Regions from separate parts of the Latilactobacillus sakei subsp. sakei DSM 20017 genome, predicted to be linked through region 1. Evidence: predicted binding sites of a transcription regulator. Region 1 holds the regulator's gene; the other holds the start of a gene.
What was found. Region 1 encodes HrcA, which represses chaperone genes, less so after heat shock. Its sites were predicted from a motif close to TTAGCACTCNNNNNNNNNGAGTGCTAA; they were not measured.
Positions count from the first base shown of each region.

Region 2: the regulator HrcA is predicted to act here: its motif matches at 2,762-2,788, upstream of groES (co-chaperone GroES).

Region 1 is NZ_AP017929.1:1,215,772-1,223,346, reverse strand. It holds gene LEUCM_RS06110 (amino acid permease) at 1-849, shown strand, start outside; gene dnaJ (molecular chaperone DnaJ) at 910-2,061, opposite strand; gene dnaK (molecular chaperone DnaK) at 2,179-4,020, opposite strand; gene grpE (nucleotide exchange factor GrpE) at 4,057-4,650, opposite strand; gene hrcA (heat-inducible transcriptional repressor HrcA) at 4,666-5,724, opposite strand; gene LEUCM_RS06085 (CatB-related O-acetyltransferase) at 5,905-6,552, opposite strand; gene hemW (radical SAM family heme chaperone HemW) at 7,187-7,575, opposite strand, start outside.
Region 2 is NZ_AP017929.1:116,707-124,281, reverse strand. It holds gene LEUCM_RS00715 (ABC-F family ATP-binding cassette domain-containing protein) at 1-1,119, opposite strand, end outside; gene LEUCM_RS00710 (redox-sensing transcriptional repressor Rex) at 1,317-1,964, shown strand; gene LEUCM_RS00705 (CPBP family intramembrane glutamic endopeptidase) at 2,013-2,645, opposite strand; gene groES (co-chaperone GroES) at 2,817-3,101, shown strand; gene groL (chaperonin GroEL) at 3,155-4,780, shown strand; gene kimA (potassium transporter KimA) at 5,534-7,363, shown strand; partial or broken gene LEUCM_RS00685 (YmdB family metallophosphoesterase) at 7,538-7,575, shown strand, end outside.

The DNA of each region.
Region 1 (7,575 bases):
ATTAATACCATTATGGTCGGCGTTAAAATTGCCGTCATCGTCATTTTCCTTGGCGTTGCCATTTTCTACGTTAAACCAGCAAACTTCCAACCATTCCTCCCTTATGGTGCCTCAGGTGTCTTATCTGGTGCTGCCCTAGCCTTTTACGCTTATATTGGGTTTGACGCTGTTTCAACGGCCTCTGAAGAAGTTATTAACCCCCAACGTGATATGCCAATCGGGATTATCGCCTCATTGTTAATTGCTTCATTACTATATGCCGCTGTCGCAACAGTATTAGTAGGGGTTGTTCACTATACAAAATTAAACGTTGGTGATCCTGTGGCTTTCGCATTACAATTGATGCACCAAAACTGGGTGGCCGGTATTATCTCATTAGGTGCCGTCGCGGGGATGACAACCGTTTTACTCGTGATGACTTACGGTGGAACGCGTTTAATCTTCGCAATGAGTCGTGATGGTTTATTACCGGCCGTCTTTGCCAAGATTAACCCTAAGACACACGTGCCAGTTGCCAATACTTGGATTTTTGCAGTCGTTACCAGTATCGTGGCTGCCCTCGTACCGCTTGATAAAATTGCCGAATTGGTTAACATCGGCACCCTCTTTGCCTTTGCAACTGTCTCATTAGGTGTGATTTTCTTAAGAAGAATTCCAAACTACAATGAGTTGCCTCAAGGCTTCAAAGTACCGCTCTATCCTATCGTGCCAATCCTCTCATGCATCCTCTGCGTCCTCTTAATGACGCAACTGCAAATGACAACTTGGATTGTCTTTGTCATTTGGCTCGTTATCGGATTGGTGATTTACTTTAGTTATAGCTATCACCATAGTCAACAAAGAATGTAAGGTATTAAAAAAAGCCGTCTACTAAGAAACTAATTAGTAGACGGCTTTTTTAATGTACTTTTATTTTTTATGTTTTTTATTCAAAATCTTGTCGAACAAGTTGTTGTCTTGTGGGTTAACTGAGTCACCACTAGCCACCGCAAATGCTTTTAAGGCATCACGTTGTTTGCTGTTTAAGGACTTTGGTGTTACCACGTTGACTGTCACTTTTTGATCACCATTGCCTGTTCCGTGAAGTTTAGGCGCACCCTTACCACGTAGACGGAAAACAGTGTTCGTTTGTGTACCAGCAGGAATCTTCAACTTAACTGGACCATGGACCGTGTTAACTTCGATTTCGTCCCCTAAAGCGGCTTGGACGAATGAAATTGGTACTTCAACAAAAATCTGAGCACCATCACGTTCGAACTCATCACTAGGTGCAACGCGGAAGACGATAAATAGGTCCCCATAAGGGCCACCATTTGAACCGGCTTCACCTTGACCTTGAAGACGCATTTGTTGGCCATCTTCAACACCGGCAGGGACTTTCACCTTAACGGTATGACGTTCTTCTTCGCGACCTGTCCCATGACAAGTATCACATTTTGACTTAATTTCCTTACCAGTCCCACCACAGACATCACATGTTTCGCGTGACATCATACGGCCAAGTGGTGTTTGACGTTCCACTTGGATTTGACCAGCACCGTGACATTTATGACACGTTTCAGCACTTGTGCCAGGCTTAGCACCTGAGCCGTGACAAGTATGACATTCGGCTTCACGGCTGTAAGAAATCTTCGTTTCCTTACCAAAGACAGCTTCTTCAAACTTCAAGTCCATTCGATATTGTAAATCAGAACCTTGACGTGGGCCATTAGGTTGTTGACGAGCCCCGCCACCGAAGAATGAACTGAAGATATCGTCAAATCCGCCGAAACCTTCTGCACCACCGCCAAAGCCACCAAAGCCTTGACCAGCACCAGCGCCGCCACCAAAACCGCCATTCATGCCCGCATGACCATATTGATCATAGGCTGCTCGCTTTTGAGGATCGCTTAATGCTTCGTATGCTTCAGTTACTTCTTTAAATTTTGCTTCTGCATCAGGTGCTTTATTGATATCTGGATGATATTTTTTAGAAAGTTTACGATAGGCTTTTTTAATCTCATCGTCAGAAGCGTCGCGTCCGACACCTAAGACGTCGTAATAATCTCTTTTTTCAGCCATTGTGGGCCTCCATTCATTTACTTACGGGTTAAATCTACCCTAACAAGAATAGCATAACTGATTGATTAAAAAAGCCAAAGCCCTAGACCATACTAGGTTTGGCTTTTTTTAACGTTCTTATTCTTTGTCGTCTTTAACTTCTTCGAAGTCGCCGTCAACAGTACCGTCATCAGTCTTAGCATCAGTTGCGTTACCTTCAGCACCACCAGCAGCTTGTTGTGCTTCTTGGGCTTGTTGATATAACTTAACTGTCAATTCTTGAACAATTTCACTTAACGCATCGCGTTTTGTCTTCATGTCTTCAAGGTTGTTTTCTTGTTGTGCTTTAACTAATTCTTCTTTAGCATCTTTTGCTTTTTGTAATTCTTCGTCAGAAACTTTACCTTCAAGTTCTTTCAAAGTCTTATCTGTTTGGAAGATTAATTGATCAACATCGTTCTTCAAATCAACTTCTTCTTTACGTTTTGTATCTGCTTCTTCGTTTTCTTGTGCTTCTTTCATCATACGATCGATTTCTTCGTCTGATAAACCAGAGTTACTCTTGATAGTGATTTTTTGTTCTTTGTTTGTGCCAAGATCCTTAGCAGAAACGTTAACAATACCGTTCTTATCAATATCAAATTTAACTTCGATTTGTGGCACACCACGAGGTGCAGCAGGAATATCTGTTAATTGGAAACGACCTAAAGTCTTGTTGTCAGCAGCCATTGGACGTTCACCTTGTAAGACATGGATGTCTACGACAGGTTGGTTGTCAGCAGCAGTTGAGAATGTTTGGGCCTTGCTTGTAGGAATGGTTGTATTCCGGTCGATTAACTTCGTGAAGACACCGCCCATTGTTTCAATCCCTAATGATAATGGTGTAACATCAAGTAAAACAACGTCTTTAACGTCACCTGAGATAACGCCACCTTGAACAGCAGCACCAAGTGCAACAGCTTCGTCAGGGTTAATTGAGTGATCAGGTTCTTTGCCTGTCCAGTTCTTAACAGCTTCTTGAACAGCAGGAATCCGTGTTGAACCACCGTTTAAGATGACTTTGTCGATTTCGTTTGCATCTAAGCCAGCATCTTTCAAAGCATTCATAACTGGTGCTTTTGTACGATCAACTAAGTCTGATGTTAAACGATCGAATTCAGTCCGTGATAATGTCATTTCTAAATGTAAAGGACCATTTTCGCCAGCTGAGATAAATGGCAAGCTGATTTGTGTGCTTGATACACCTGATAAATCTTTCTTAGCTTTTTCAGCAGCATCCTTTAGACGTTGCATAGCCATCTTGTCTTTTGATAAGTCGATACCATTGTCTGATTTGAAGTTTTCAACTAACCAGTTCATGATAGCTTCATCAAAATCGTCCCCACCTAAACGTGTATCACCATTTGTTGATAATACTTGGAAGACACCATCGCCTAATTCAAGAACAGAAACGTCAAAAGTACCACCACCAAGGTCATAAACTAAGACTTTTTCGTCTGTTTCTGTCTTGTCCAAACCGTAAGCTAAAGCTGAAGCTGTTGGTTCGTTGATAATCCGTTTAACATCTAAACCGGCAATCTTACCAGCATCTTTAGTAGCTTGACGTTGTGAATCGTTGAAGTAAGCAGGTACTGTGATAACAGCTTCTGTGACTTCTTCACCAAGATAATCTTCAGCGAATTTCTTGATGTATTGTAAAATCATTGCTGAAACTTCTTGTGGTGTGTATGATTTGTCGCCAACAGTTACTTTGTAACCTGCTTCGCCAATGTGACGTTTGATTGATGCGATTGTATCTGGGTTAGTGATTGCTTGACGTTTAGCAACTTCACCAACTTGGATTTCACCATTTTTGAATGATACAACAGATGGTGTTGTACGAGCGCCTTCTGGATTTGTAATAATTTTGGGTTGTCCGCCTTCTAATACGGCAACAGCTGAGTTTGTTGTTCCTAAATCAATACCGATTACTTTACTCATTGAAAATACCCTCTTTTTTTAATTTTTTAAATTTTATTATTGTGCAACTACAACCATTGCTGGTCGTAAAACGCGGTCCTTCAAATAATAGCCTTTTTGGAAGACTTGAACCACGGTGTCAGCTTTTTGATCACCATCAACCGCAACCGTTTGAACGGCTTGGTGAATGGTCGGATCAAAGGCTTGACCTTGCGCCTCAATTTCTTTAACACCATGGTCTTCTAAAGCATGTTTCATATGATCATATGTCATTTGAACACCCTTTTTAAGACTTTCATCAGTTGCTTCAGCTGCCAATGCGCGTTCTAGATTATCTAAAACGGGTAAGACATCCTTAGCTAATGATTGGCCATCATATTTTAACAAGTTAGCTTGTTCTTTTTGATTGCGCATTTGGATGTTCTTAATTTCAGCTTGTGACCGTAAGAAACTATCTTCCATAGCGTCATATTTCTTTTGAAGTTCAGCTAATTTATCATCTGCTTCTTCAACAGGTGCTTGTGCTTCAGTTGTTTCTTCAACTTCATCAGCTTCCATAACTGGTTCAAATGGTGTTTCTTTTTTAGGCGTTTCTTCTACAGTTTCTTCAGTTGGCTTTTCTTGTTTTTCAGCCTTTTCTTGCTTTGTCAAACAAACACGCTCCTTTTAAGATTGATTATCATCAAAATCTGCATAATAATCAATTAGTTTCTTCGCTAGTTCTTCGCGGAATAAATCGAGTAATCCGATCATGCGCGAATATGGCATGCTAGTGGGACCTAATAAAGCAATCAATCCTTGGCCGTGTTCACCAACATCATAATTAACAGTCATTAAACTGTAATTCTTCAATAAATCATTGGTCATTTCATCGCCCAAACGAACCTGAACTTGGCTATTGGCCTCACCCGGTGATAACTCTAGCAACTTGGCTAGATCGTCCGATTGATTAATGATGTTGTAGATTGACTTCAACTGTGACACATCCGTCAATTCTGAGAAGTTTAACAAGTTCGATTGGCCCCCCACATATAAACGTTCCTGTGAGGCTTGTTTTAAGACATCATCGAAGATGTTTAAAAAGCCGCCCGGTGAGCCCATGTATTGCATTAATAACGCAGGCACTTCTGTTTTCAACTTCTGACTGACAACGGTCAACGGTAATCCGATTAGATGATCATTCACGACTCGAATCGCTTTTTCAAGTTCATCACCTGAAATCGCATTTGGAATTGTGAAAACCTGATTATCAACCGTTCCGGCACTTGTCACGATAATCGCCATTACCTGGTGATTACCAAGTGGCACAAGTCGGAAACCTGTCAACCGAATCTCTGCCATCTCCGGTCCTAACGTAATCGCTGTATAGCTCGTTAGGTTTGAAAGAATATTGGCAGATTGTGAAACAATCTCGTCAATCTTATGATAATGGCGTCCAAATGATTGTTGCACAGTCGCAACATCCATTGGATTTAAGACAGCGGGCTGAATGAGATGATCTAAATAGTAACGATAGCCCTTCATAGAAGGAACCCGTCCAGAAGACGAATGCGTCTTCTCTATTAAACCGACATTCTCAAGATCAGCCATATCATTTCGGATTGTCGCGGAACTAACGTGCATTGGTAATTCAGACATTAGCTTCTTAGAACCCACCGGCTGACCACTCTCGGTAAAAAGACGAATAATTTCTTTCAAAATCATTAATTGTCTTTCGGTCAGCATGTTATCACCTCTTTTTAGCACTTGATTATTACGAGTGCTAATTACAAGTATTAATATAGCAAGAACGTCAAATAAAGTCAAGAATTGAACTGTAATTTTCACGGATTTAATGAAAATGGGACCAAAGACTGATAAAAGGCCACACCCAAATGATGAGTGTGACCTTTTCAAAGATTGCTATCAATAATTCTCGTGAAATTGTTGTAAATCAGCGACTGAATGACTCGCTAATATTGATTGGGCTGCTTGGACTTTTTCAATTGGCCAGTGGTACCAATCAATTGCTTGCAGGGTTTCAATGTCAGCTGGTGTAAACCGTGACTTTAAAACCCGTGCTGGATTACCACCGACGACAGCGTACGCTGGCACATCCTTAACCACCACCGCACCGGCAGCGATAATCGCACCCTGCCCAATATGAACGCCAGGCATAATTAACGCACGCATCCCAAGCCACGCACCGTCTTCAATGATTGTATCGCCCTTAGGCTCATAAGAGGCCGCAATTTGTTCTGGGAACGGATAGGCACTAATCCAATCACTATGATGATTATGATTACCGCCCATCAAAATAACAACGCCACTGGCAATGCAAACGTAACGGCCAATAATTAGGCGGTCCAATTGCCAACCAAATTCAGTCTGTGGATTAAATAAGGCGCGTGAGGCATCATCGCCCCAATGATATCGCACACAGCCGTCCTCAAAATTCTGGTGATCATAATACCCCGAAAAGTAAGAATAATCGCCGACTTCAATTAATGGGTTTGTCACCAAATCCTTTAAATATTTTGTTTCTGACCAATGTTGATAAGTATTCTTGTCCATTTCATAAAACCTCGCTTCTAAGTTTTTGTTATCTGCTTAACTTAGAAGCGACTGCTTGTGAAACGGCCCGTAATTGTAAAAGGTGTCTAACCAAAAATGATCACCATCCTATTTGCTCGAAATATAACCGGTTTGAACGCACTTCTTTTTAACGTGCTTTCATCAACAACTTTCTGCGCTTTACAACACTTGTCAAACTGACGATTACATCGTCAATTCGCCAAGTTATGTAAATGCTCAGAAGTAACCCGTTGATGACGCACTTCTTTCTTTAACGTGCTTTTCAAGCTAACTTTCTGCGCTTAGCTTCGTGCGTCAAATAATCGACTGCGTCGTTTATTCGCCCCACTGTGCTAATGCTCAAAAGTTGACCAAGCTTGAACGCACTTCTTTCTTTAACGTGCTTTCATCAACAACTTTCTGCGCTTTACAACACTTGTCAAACTGACGATTACATCGTCAATTCGCCAAGTTATGTAAATGCTCAGAAGTAACCCGTTGATGACGCATTTCTTTTCTTTAACGTACTTTTCAAACCATATTCCTGTGCCTAGCGTCACAAGTCAAACAATTACTTCCAGCAATCATTCGCCTTGTTATGCTAGTGCTCGGAATATAACCGGTTTGAACGCACTTAGTAGCTGTCTAACAAGAATTCCTGGAAGACTTCGTTGCCTAGGAACTTTCCTGATTCAGTTAGTCTTAGCCAGTCGCCTTCTTGTTTTAGGTACCCTTTTTCAATCTGATTGGCGACTGTTTCGCCGTAGATATTCTGTAGTGGGTATCTGAATTTTTCTTCAAAGTGCTTGATTGAGACACCTTGCATTGTCCGAAGCCCTAAGAAGAGTTCTTCTTCCATTTGTTCGGTCAAGGGAAGCACGTGGCGTTCAATCACTGGCACTTTATGCGCTTGTAGTGGTTCTAAATATTGTTGGATTGGCCCAAAATTGTGGTAGCGGTCCTTGCCTAAATAGCCATAAGCACCGGCCCCAAAGCCGAAATACTTTTCATTCCGCCAATAGG
Region 2 (7,575 bases), 840 kb from region 1:
AAGTGTTGATTTACCAATCCCATTAGGTCCGATAATCGCTAAGCGTTCTTGCTTGTTGACCTCAAAGTTAATCGGTTCGACCATTACTTTGTCGGCTGAGTAACCAACAGCCGCGTCAACGACTTGCAAGACTTCGTTACCACTTGGTTGATCGATATCAAAATGGAAGTGGATTTTAGAGGCGTCGTTGGTTGGGCGTTCTAACTTATCCATCTTTTCAAGTTGACGACGGCGGCTTTGGGCTTGCTTAGTCGTGCTGGCTCGAACTAAGTTTTTGTCGACGAATGTTTGGAGTTTCTCGATTTCGGCTTGTTGTTTCTCATAAGCCTTCCATTCGAGTGATAGGTTGGCTGATTTTTGCGTCAAGAAGTGACTGTAATTGCCGGTGTAGTGCGTTAATGTGTGGCGACTCATATCGTAAACTTCTTTAGTAATCTTGTCTAAGAAGTAACGGTCATGAGAAACGGTTAAAAGTGCACCGGGATAGGTTTGAAGATAATTTTCAAGCCATGTTAAGGTTTGAATGTCCAAATGGTTAGTTGGTTCATCCAAGATTAAGACGTCTTTTTTCTCAAGTAATAGCTTAGCAAGTGCTAAGCGGGACCGTTCGCCACCAGATAGCGTGCTGATTGGTTTGGTGAAAGTTTCTTCTGGGAATTGGAAACCGTGCAATACACCACGAATTTCGGCTTCGTAACCATACCCGTTTGCTTCAGAAAAGTCGTGTTGAATCTGATCGTATTGTTTTAAGAGGGCTTGGTAGTCCTCATCTGAACGATTAGCATCTGGATCGGCAATTGCTTGTTCCAACGTATGCATCTGAGCTTCCATTTGGCGAAGGCCTTCGAAAATCGTTAGCATTTCGTCATAGATGTTCCGTTCAGAACTAAGACCGCTATCTTGGGCTAAGTAGCCAACTTGGACATTTTTACCCAGAATAATTTGACCATCATCGGGCGTCGTAATGCCAGCAATCATCTTCAAAAGTGTTGATTTACCAGCACCGTTAGGGCCAACTAAGGCGACGCGGGCGTGATCTTGCACTTCCAATTGTGCATTTTTAAATAAGTAGTCACCGCCAAAGTGACGGGCGACTTGTTGAACCTGTAATAATATCACAATGTAAAATCCTTTCGATGTCGTGTTTTTAAGGTACCATTTTAAGGAATCGTTAAAGTCCGTTTCAACTATCATAACAGATTTAGGGCAAAGACAGTCAAAATAGTAAATTAATTGCTTTTCACAAGAAAATTCAGTATCATTTCAATATAGTGTAGGGATATTTTCACAAGTAAAAGAATGAACGGAGGTTCCAAATGGCTGAAAATAAAATTCCAAGAGCCACAGCGAAGCGTTTACCTTTATATTATCGTTATCTAAACTTTTTAAACAATTCGGGTAAGACCAAGATTTCGTCAACTGAACTATCTGAAGCTGTTAAAGTCGATAGTGCGACAATTCGCCGTGATTTTTCATATTTCGGTGCGCTCGGTAAACGGGGTTATGGCTATGATGTTGAGTCTCTCTTGAGTTTCTTCAAGAAGACGTTGAATCAAGATCGCTTAACGAATGTTGCTTTGATCGGTATCGGTAATTTAGGACATGCTTTGTTAAATTACAACTTTAGACAAACGAATAATATTCGGATTAGCGCTGCTTTTGATGTTAAACCTGAATTAATTGGCACGATCCAAACAGGTGTGCCGGTTTACTCAATGGACGAAATGGTTGAACAATTGAAGTTACAACAAATTGAAATCGTCATCTTGACGGTCCCAATCGAAGTTGCTCAAAAAGTAACGGATCAACTAGTTGATGCAGGGATTAAGGGCATCATGAACTTTACCCCAATTCGAATTTCTGTACCGAATACGATTCGGATTCAAAATGTTGATTTAGCGAAAGAGTTACAAACGTTAATTTATTTCCTTGATAATTATAATACAGAAGAAGCGTCAAAATAAATAGAGCCTCATTAACCAGCAGTGATGTCGGTTAATGGGCTCTATTTTTTAATGACTGAGATAAAAGAGCGTCACGACGAGATTCATTCCCGCATGACTGATAATCGTTGTATAAATGGAACCCGTTTTGCGATACAGCCAACAAAGGAAAAGGCCGATTGCCGCGTAGATAATTAGATGACTGTCTTGATGAATCACGGCAAATAATAAACTAGAGATGAGTGCGGCTAATACCGAATTTAAGCGGCCGCTAAGACCGCCAAAAATCGCCTTTCGAAAAACGAGTTCTTCCATTGTTGGCGCAGCAATTGTTAGAATAATGATCAACCACGGTTGGGCTTTGAGGGCCGTCATGAGAGTGAGCGTATTGAGTGATTGCGTACTATTTTTAAAGAGTAGATGATCAATTGAACCAGCGATAATTTGGACGATTAACGCGAGTAAAATACCACTAATGCCCCAGATGATGGCTTTCTTAAGCGGCAAGGGGTGTTTCTCAAGACTATTTTTGGGACCCCGATAATTAAAATAGAGTAATAAAAGTGCGCCGAGGCTGTCCGTGATTGTGGTGAATAAATAGAATTGATCCGACAGGCCAAAAAAGCGGACGAGGGCACTCGGGATTAATAAAATGATGAGATAGCTGATAATCAGCCTAAAATTTTGTTGGCTTTGAGTCATGATTACGCTCCTGAAAGTTGATGTGACCATAGCGTAGCGCATTGACTACTAAAATGCAAAAGGGGATAGCAAAATACTTGCAATGTTCTGAAAAAATGCTATGATAAAAAATGTGATTAGCACTTGAGTGTTTAGAGTGCTAAAAAAGAAAAAGTGATGGAGGGATTTTAAGTGTTAAAACCATTAGAAGATCGCGTAGTGATCGCCGTTAAAGACGAAGCAGAACAAACAGTAGGTGGCATTGTCATTGCAAGTAACGCCAAACAAAAACCACAAACTGGTAAAGTCGTTGCCGTTGGTGCCGGCGCAATGACCAGTGACGGTCAGCGAATCCCACTTGATGTCAAAGAAAATGATGAAGTCATTTACGATAAATATGCTGGTTCAGAAGTTGAATACGAAGGCCAACAATATTTGGTATTACACGCAAAAGACATTATCGCCATTATTGAATAATAAACTGAAACGTTTAAAAACAAACTAAAAAATTTTTTTGAGGTGAAATAACTATGGCAAAAGAACTTAAATTTTCAGAAGACGCACGTTCAAAAATGTTAGCAGGTGTTGATCAATTAGCTAACACTGTTAAGACAACATTAGGACCAAAAGGCCGCAACGTTGTTTTGGAAAAAGCTTACGGTTCACCAGAAATCACTAACGATGGTGTGACAATCGCTAAAGCAATCGAATTAGAAGATCATTTTGAAAATATGGGTGCCAAATTAGTTTCTGAAGTTGCTTCAAAAACGAACGACATCGCCGGTGACGGTACAACAACCGCTACTGTTTTAGCCCAAGCAATTATTCGCGAAGGGATGAAGAATGTGACAGCCGGTGCTAACCCAGTTGGTATCCGTCGTGGGATTGAATTAGCGACTAAAGAAGCTGTTAAGAAGTTACACGAAATTTCACACAAAGTTGAAAGCAAAGATGCGATTGCCCAAGTTGCTGCTGTTTCATCAGCTAACGAAGAAACTGGTCGTTTAATTGCTGATGCCATGGAAAAAGTGGGTAACGACGGTGTCATCACAGTTGAAGAATCAAAAGGGATTGATACTGAATTAAGCGTTGTTGAAGGGATGCAATTTGATCGTGGTTACTTGTCACAATACATGGTGACTGACAACGACAAGATGGAAGCTGACTTAGACAACCCATACATTTTGATTACAGATAAGAAGATTTCAAATATTCAAGATGTTTTACCACTTCTACAATCAATCGTGCAAGAAGGTAAAGCCTTATTAATCATTGCCGATGATGTTGATGGCGAAGCATTACCAACACTTGTCTTGAACAAGATTCGTGGGACATTCAACGTGGTTGCTGTTAAGGCCCCTGGTTTTGGCGATCGTCGTAAGGAACAATTAGAAGACATTGCGACATTAACAGGTGCCACAGTGATTACAAGTGACCTTGGTCTAGAATTGAAAGAAACAACAATCGATCAATTAGGGACAGCTGGTAAGGTAACTGTTACAAAAGACGATACAACAATCGTTGAAGGTGCTGGTAGCAAATCAGCTATCGCAGAACGTGTTGAAAACATCAAGAAACAAATTGCTGAAACAACATCAGACTTTGACCGTGAAAAATTACAAGAACGCTTAGCTAAATTAGCTGGTGGTGTTGCAGTGATCAAGGTTGGTGCTGCCACAGAAACAGAATTGAAAGAACAAAAATATCGGATTGAAGATGCCTTAAATGCAACGCGTGCAGCTGTTGAAGAAGGCTACGTTGCCGGTGGTGGGACAGCATTAATCGATGTCATCGAAAGTGTTGCCACTCTTGAAGAAGAAGGCGACGTTCAAACAGGGATTAACATTGTGCTTCGTGCATTAGAAGAACCTGTTCGTCAAATCGCAACAAACGCTGGTCTTGAAGGCTCAGTCATTGTTGAAAAAGTAAAATCACAACCTGTTGAAGTTGGCTACAATGCAGCAAACGGCAACTGGGAAAATATGATTGAAGCGGGTATCTTAGATCCAACTAAGGTAACACGCTCAGCATTACAAAACGCAGCTAGTGTTGCTGCTCTAATGTTAACAACTGAAGCAGTGGTTGCTGACAAACCAGAAGACAACCCAGCACCAGCAGCAGGCATGGACCCATCAGCAATGGGTGGCATGATGTAATTAAAGAAGTGTGACTCGAGTTGGTCAGGCTTTGAGGATTAACAGTAAAACGGGCATTATGGCGGTCTTTGCCATGATGCCCGTTTTGCAGTTAACCGGAAAAGGCTGCTCGAAGAGCACGTTAATAAAAGAAGTGCGTTTGAAACGGGTTGATTCTGAGCATTAACCTAAAAATGAGCGTTATGGCGGGTCTTGCCATAACGCTCATTTTGTAGTTAGGCGCAGGAATCAGTTTCAAAAAGCACGTTAAAGAAAGAAGTGTGTTTGGTTGCGGGTAGCAACTGAGCATTAATACAAAATTGGCAGTAATCTTGGGCTTAGGATTACTGCCAATTTTAGATTAAGCGGAGGTTGTTGCAACCAAAAAACACGTTAAAGCAGTACGTCCAACCAAGGCCATCCCCAGCATTTTACTGGGGATGGCCTTTTTTTCTGTCGTTTTCAAAATTAACGCTGGTTATTATCATTTTTTAGCTTATAATGAATGCAAGGCGCCCGTCGAAATAGATTTTATTTAGCTAATCGACGCTATAACTAACGGTCAATGATGGTTAGAATAGATAGGTACCTAAGTTAAATTCTTGTAGTATTTTAGTGTCAGATATAGTAGAATACCTTTTGTTCGAAAAAACAGCAATTATTTTTAAGTAGGATATTATATTCAAAAGTCACCGTGTGAAATGGTAACAGGCGATTATCACATGAGGGCTTTTTATGTATAGAAATACGATTAATTAAAGGAGTTATATTGCAATGCAACAACTAAAACGGATTTTCATCGGGAAACCATTAAAGTCTTCCGATGAAGGTAACCAGAAATTAGGGCGCTTCAAGGCCTTGGCAATGTTGTCTTCTGATGCTTTGTCATCAGTTGCATACGGAACCGAAGAAATCGTTGTTGTTTTAACAACGCTTTCTGCAGCAGCAATTTGGTATTCAATTCCAATTGCAGCGTTCGTATTGGTGTTATTGATTTCTTTAACCCTTTCTTATCGGCAAGTTATCCACGCCTATCCAGGTGGTGGTGGCGCCTATGTCGTTTCAAGTGAAAACTTGGGTAAGAATGCGGGTTTAGTCGCAGGTGGTTCACTGCTTGTGGATTACATGTTAACAGTTGCGGTTAGTATTTCGGCTGGTGCTGAGGCGATTACCTCGGCAATTCCGGCAATGTACGGGCACCAGGTAGGGATTTCCTTTGTCATCGTGATTATTTTAATGGCGATGAATCTCCGTGGGATGCGCGAATCAGCGTCGTTCTTAATGGTGCCAGTTTACTTATTCGTCTTGATGATGACCTTGATGATTATCGTCGGATGTTACAAAATTTTCACAGGTGCGATTCCATTCCACGCAACAGCAACAGTTGGGGCCGTTGTACCAGGGATTTCAATGGCATTGATCTTTAGAGCTTTCTCATCTGGTTCATCTTCATTAACCGGGGTTGAAGCAATCAGTAATGCGGTACCGTTCTTCAAGAAACCACGGGCCACAAATGCTGCTGAAACATTGGCAATCATGGCCGCTATCTTAGGGTTCTTCTTTGCCGGCATCACATTCTTGAACTACTGGTACGGCATTGTGCCAATGGAAAAAGTAACGGTCTTATCACAAGTTGCACAACATACTTTTGGTAAAGGGTTCTTCTTCTATATCGTTCAATTCGCAACGGCCTTCATTTTAGCTGTTGCCGCTAATACTGGTTTCTCAGCATTCCCAGTGTTGGCTTATAACTTAGCAAAAGATAAATATATGCCACATATGTATATGGATCGTGGCGATCGTTTGGGTTACTCAAACGGGATTATCACATTGGCAATCGGTTCAATGGCGTTGATCTTCATCTTTAACGGTGACACATCACGTTTGATTCCGTTATACGCCGTTGGGGTGTTCATTCCATTTACGCTTTCTCAATCAGGGATGTTGCGTAAGTGGTGGGTTGAACGGCCTAAGAATTGGTTTGGCAAATCAATCGCTAACTTTGTTGGTGCCTTGATTTCATTTGCCATTTTAATTATCTTATTCGTTTATCGTTTACCTGATATCTGGCCATTCTTCATCATCATGCCAATTATGATCTGGATTTTCTATAAGATTCATGATCACTATAAGAAGGTTGCACGTCAATTACGAGTAAGTGCCAACGAAGCTGTCTTACATGATTATGATGGCTCAACCGTTATTGTCTTGGTCAGCAACGTGACTCAAGTTACCCGCGGGGCGCTTGATTACGCACAATCAATCGGTGATTACGTCATTGCAATGCACGTGTCGACAGATGAAAATCCGGAAAAAGAACGTGAAATTCAAGCTGAATTTAAGGCTGATTTCCCGAACGTCCGCTTTGTCGATGTGCATTCATCATACCGTTCAATTCAAAAACCAATTGTTCGTTTTGTGGATATTGTTAGCAAGAATGCCCAAAAACGAAACTTCACGACAACGGTCTTGGTACCACAATTTGTGCCAAGAAAACCATGGCAAAATATTTTGCATAACCAATCAAGTTTACGCTTAAGAACAGCTTTTGCCAGCCGTGAAAACATCATTATCTCAACATACAGTTACCACTTGAAACATTAGAAGTGCTTTTGGTTGCGGTTAGCAACTGAGCATTAACAAAAAACTTGCCCTAGACTGTTTTAGTTTAGTGCAAGTTTTTTTGTTTCATTAAGCACCGGCAAAACTTTTTATTCATGGTAAAAATTGCTACAATAGAAGCTATTAAAGTTAGTACACAACATTAAGGGGCGCGACATGCGAATATTATTTATTGGTGACACAGTTGGCACAAT